2 regions of the Virgibacillus saliphilus genome follow, and region 1 is predicted to be linked to the other one. Evidence: a T-box and tRNA genes for the amino acid it is inferred to sense, from the RefSeq annotation. Region 1 holds a T-box; the other holds one or more tRNA genes.
What was found. The T-box of region 1 lies ahead of serS (serine--tRNA ligase). A T-box ahead of a tRNA ligase gene usually reads a tRNA of that ligase, here a tRNA-Ser.

Region 2: it encodes a tRNA-Ser, which carries the amino acid that the T-box ahead of serS (serine--tRNA ligase) is inferred to sense. The anticodon was not compared.

Annotation. Positions count from the first base shown of each region.
Region 1 is NZ_JAGYHC010000001.1:16,389-18,587, forward strand. Features, by position in the region: gene pdxS (pyridoxal 5'-phosphate synthase lyase subunit PdxS) at 1-357, shown strand, start outside; gene pdxT (pyridoxal 5'-phosphate synthase glutaminase subunit PdxT) at 372-962, shown strand; T-box leader at 989-1,222, shown strand; gene serS (serine--tRNA ligase) at 1,323-2,199, shown strand, end outside.
Region 2 is NZ_JAGYHC010000001.1:3,028,138-3,030,336, reverse strand. Features, by position in the region: gene KFZ56_RS14680 (STM3941 family protein) at 1-177, shown strand, start outside; gene KFZ56_RS14675 (hypothetical protein) at 186-746, shown strand; tRNA gene KFZ56_RS14670 (tRNA-Ser) at 848-937, opposite strand; tRNA gene KFZ56_RS14665 (tRNA-Thr) at 947-1,022, opposite strand; gene KFZ56_RS14660 (hypothetical protein) at 1,305-1,625, shown strand; gene KFZ56_RS14655 (glycerol dehydrogenase) at 1,781-2,199, shown strand, end outside.

The DNA of each region.
Region 1 (2,199 bases):
ATGTCTGAGGATGAAGTGATGACATTTGCAAAGGAAATTGGAGCCCCATATGAATTATTATTGGAAGTTCGCGAGGAAGGTCGCCTTCCCGTTGTGAACTTTGCAGCAGGTGGTATTGCAACTCCAAGTGACGCAGCGTTAATGATGGAATTAGGAGCAGATGGTGTATTTGTTGGATCCGGTATTTTCAAGTCCGATCATCCGGAAAAATTCGCAAAGGCCATTGTTGAAGCGACAACTCATTATACGGACTACAAATTGATTAGTGAGCTTTCAAAAGGGCTTGGTACGGCTATGAAGGGTCTGGAAATGAGTACGATCGAAGGACATGACCGTATGCAGGATCGCAGCGAATAGAAAGAGGGAATCGTATGACAACAATTGGTGTACTTGCCTTGCAAGGTGCAGTTCGTGAACATATTCGGTCGATTGAAGCTTGTGGCGCAAAAGCCATGGAAATAAAGCGTAAGGAAGAACTCGAGGATATTGATGGTTTGATTTTGCCAGGCGGGGAAAGCACAACAATGCGCCGTTTGATTGATAGCTACGGCTTTTTTGAAGCCATTCAGGAATTTGGCAAGCAAGGTAAACCTGTGTTTGGTACCTGTGCCGGTCTGATTTTAATGGCAAGTGAATTGGAAGGTGAGGAAACCTCTCATCTAGGCTTAATCGATATGAAGGTAGCTCGTAATGCATTCGGACGCCAAGTAGCAAGCTTTGAAGCTGCGCTTACGATTACGGATGTGGCGGATGACTTTAATGCTGTATTTATTCGAGCCCCCTATGTGACAGAAGTGGGTACTGATGCAGAGATCCTTGCAGCGCATGCAGGGCAAATTGTGGCAGTGAAACAGGGGCATTATATTTGTACTGCATTCCACCCCGAGCTAACGGACGATAATCGTGTTATTGCATATTTCGTGGAAATGGTGGAAAAATCAATACAAACACTTGCATCTTAAGAAGAAATTGATTATGATGAAACATAACAAAAGTTGCGATAGGAACGAGTAACAGTAGATCTTTCGCTAGAGAGTCGATGGTTGGTGTAAATCGATGGGAGTATACTGTGAATCCATCCTTGAACTGGTTTACGGAAAAGGTCTCTAGTACATGAGTGACATGAAAGTAAACTCGGTTACGTGCCGTTACACACGAGAGCCGGAAGAGTGCGTCTCTTCAACAAGGGTGGCAACGCGGGAATGAGACTTCCGTCCCTATTATTCAGGGATGGGAGTCTTTTTATATATGGAGGAGCTGTTTCCCAACATCAACGCATGGGGTACAGATCCTTTACAGCGAATATGAAGGAGGTAATGAACATGTTAGATATGAAATTTTTACGGAATAATTTTGATGATGTCAAGGAGAAGCTTTCTAAGCGTGGTGAGGATTTATCTGCATTGGATAGGTTTGGGGAACTTGACGGGCAACGCCGCGATTTAATTGCTGAGGTAGAGAAACGAAAAGCGAGACGTAACGAAACGTCCAAACAGATTTCAGCCTTAAAAAAAGAAAAAAAGGATGCAGAACCAGCTATCAAGGAAATGCGAGAGGTTGGCGAGCAAATTTCTACGCTTGATAAAGAGCTGAAGGAAGTGGAAGGACAATTAGATTCGATCATGCTCTCCATCCCTAATATCCCACATGAAAGTGTACCAATTGGAGAAGATGAGGACGATAATATAGAGGTGCGTACATGGGGGGATTTTCCGGAGTTTTCCTTTGAGACCCAGGCTCATTGGGATATTGCAACAAATCTAGATATATTGGATTTTGAAGCAGCTGGAAAAGTCACAGGAAGTAGGTTTGTCTTTTATAAGGGACTTGGTGCGAGACTGGAGCGTGCACTTTTGAATTTCATGATGGATTTACATGCAGATGAACATGGTTATGCGGAAATGTTACCGCCATATATGGTAAACCGTGCAAGTTTGACAGGTACCGGACAGTTGCCTAAATTTGAAGAAGATGCGTTTCATATTTCAGATTGGGATTACTTTTTAGTTCCGACAGCGGAAGTTCCTGTAACGAATTATCATCGTGGGGAAATTTTACCCTCAGCGTCTCTACCAAAAAAATATGTCGCATTCAGTACTAATTTCCGTTCAGAAGCGGGGTCTGCCGGCCGCGATACACGTGGATTAATCCGTCAGCATCAGTTTAACAAGGTTGAGCTTGTACATTTTACAAAACCGG
Region 2 (2,199 bases), 3.0 Mb from region 1:
ATCACGATAACGGATGAATATCTTCAATTAGATTCGTTTACGAAAAGTGAAGCAACCATTTATTTGGCGGATATTGCATACATAAAGGTATCTGAAGTTTCATTTCAAAGCCTCATCGAAATTGTTTTATATAACGAGGGGGTTATTTTAATCATTTGTCCTTTCATAATAAAGTGAGATTATGCATGAATCGCGTAACTGGTTTTTCTCTATTTACCATGAACACAAAAGCCGTTCGAAAGCAAGACCGCTCTGCATTAGTAGAGGCGTTAGATCGCATTATGCAACAAAAACAAAACAACGGACCTTCCATCATGGAAACGGCGCAAAAACAAAATGAAGAAACGGACTTTATGGAAAAATATGACCCAAAACCGCGGGTCGATCGATCTATCAATCGTTCATACTTTTTGAAATCTTACGGGTATGGCTTTTTCATATTTGCGCTCTCGTTTGTATTCTTTTATTTACTTATTAGTAAAAATGGCAATTATTTATTTTACATTATCGTAAGCTTCCTTCTATATCCTTTTGCGAAAGTGTTAATGGATTGGTTGTTCGGATTTAAGTTAAGACATCGAATAGATAAGCAAAAAGGGTTTACATATCCTCTTGAACAATTCCTATTTATGTTCGACTTTATTTTATTCCATGTTAGTTTATTTGTTGCTCCTATTGGCATTGTATTCTTATTGATACGTTTTATTGTTATTCGGATAAAAAATAGATTCGATGTTGAAAATTAATGATCCATGGCTCTTTTACGCATTCCTATATTCGTCGTTTTAATAGATAAAAAAAAGAAGGGAATTTTCCCTTCTTTGGACGAAGCCGAAACATATGTAAAAGGAGAAGGTGGGATTCGAACCCACGCGACGGTTGTCCGCCCTAATGCATTTCGAGTGCATCCCCTTCAACCGGACTTGGGTACTTCTCCATTATAACATGGTGCTGGTGAGAGGACTTGAACCTCCAACCTCATCATTACGAGTGATGCGCACTACCAATTGTGCTACACCAGCGAAATATTATAAAAATGGGGACTTGCAAAAGCGTTCGTTGCTTTCCTACAAACCTTGTAATGCCATCTTATTAGGATGAAAACCTTAAAACTTTCTCAGCAACCAATAAAAATAATACTACTTTTTTCATGTTTCATCAAGCGAAAAATGCCGTAAATATAATGGATATTTTTGCAGGGACCGGTGAGTCGCTTTTTGGATAATGGGATCATCGGTATATTTTTACAAAAACAGGGGAACTTAGCTAAAGAAAGATGAAACCGATCAAAAGTGGTGATTGATGTGAAAAAACTTTTTTTAGTAATTGGTCTCGCGTTTATGATTTCCTTTCCAATTGACTTGCCAGAAGCAGGGGCTGAGGTAATGGAGCAGGATACAGAAGCGGATAACGAGCAACACAACTGGCAAGAATACAGCACGGATTACAATACGATTCAGACCGGTTCGCATGAATATACATATTGGAAAAATTTTATTCGGGAGACTCGTACCTGTAAGATTTACCAAAGAATAAAAACAGTTGTGTATTATTGTGATATCCATGACCATACGAAGTCTGAGACGGAAGTAGAAGAAACAATCCATAGCGGGAGACATTCCTAAGGGAGAGGATATCGCTATTTATTTACGGATGTTTTATATCTTTAAAAAAGGGTATAGATAAAATGGAAACTTAGAAGAAAGCTGTGCGTAGACGAGCGTGAGTTTGTGAAGTCTATCACATATATGAGTGTTTACAATGAAAAGGAGTGGATGACATGTCAGAGATTATTTTCACCTCACCAAGCAAGTATATTCAAGGTAAAGGTGCTTTAAGGAATATTGGCGAATATGTTAAGGATATTGGGAAGAAGCCGCTGATTCTTTCGGATGAAATCGTCTGGGGAATTACTGGAGAGATCATTGAAAAAAGCATGAAATCAGCAAATATGGATTATCATTATGTTGAATTTAATGGCGAGGCTTCGCTTACTGAAATGGATCGGGTAACAAAAGAAGGAAAAGAGAATTCGGTTGATGTCGTAGTTGGTGTCGGTGGAGGTAAAACACTTGATACTGCAAAAGGTATCGCTGACGGACTTGAGGTTCCTGTTGTTATTGTTCCAAGCACTGCTTCTACAGATGCTCCAACCAGTGCTCTATCTGTGATTTATAGTGAAGCGGGCGTGTTTGAGTC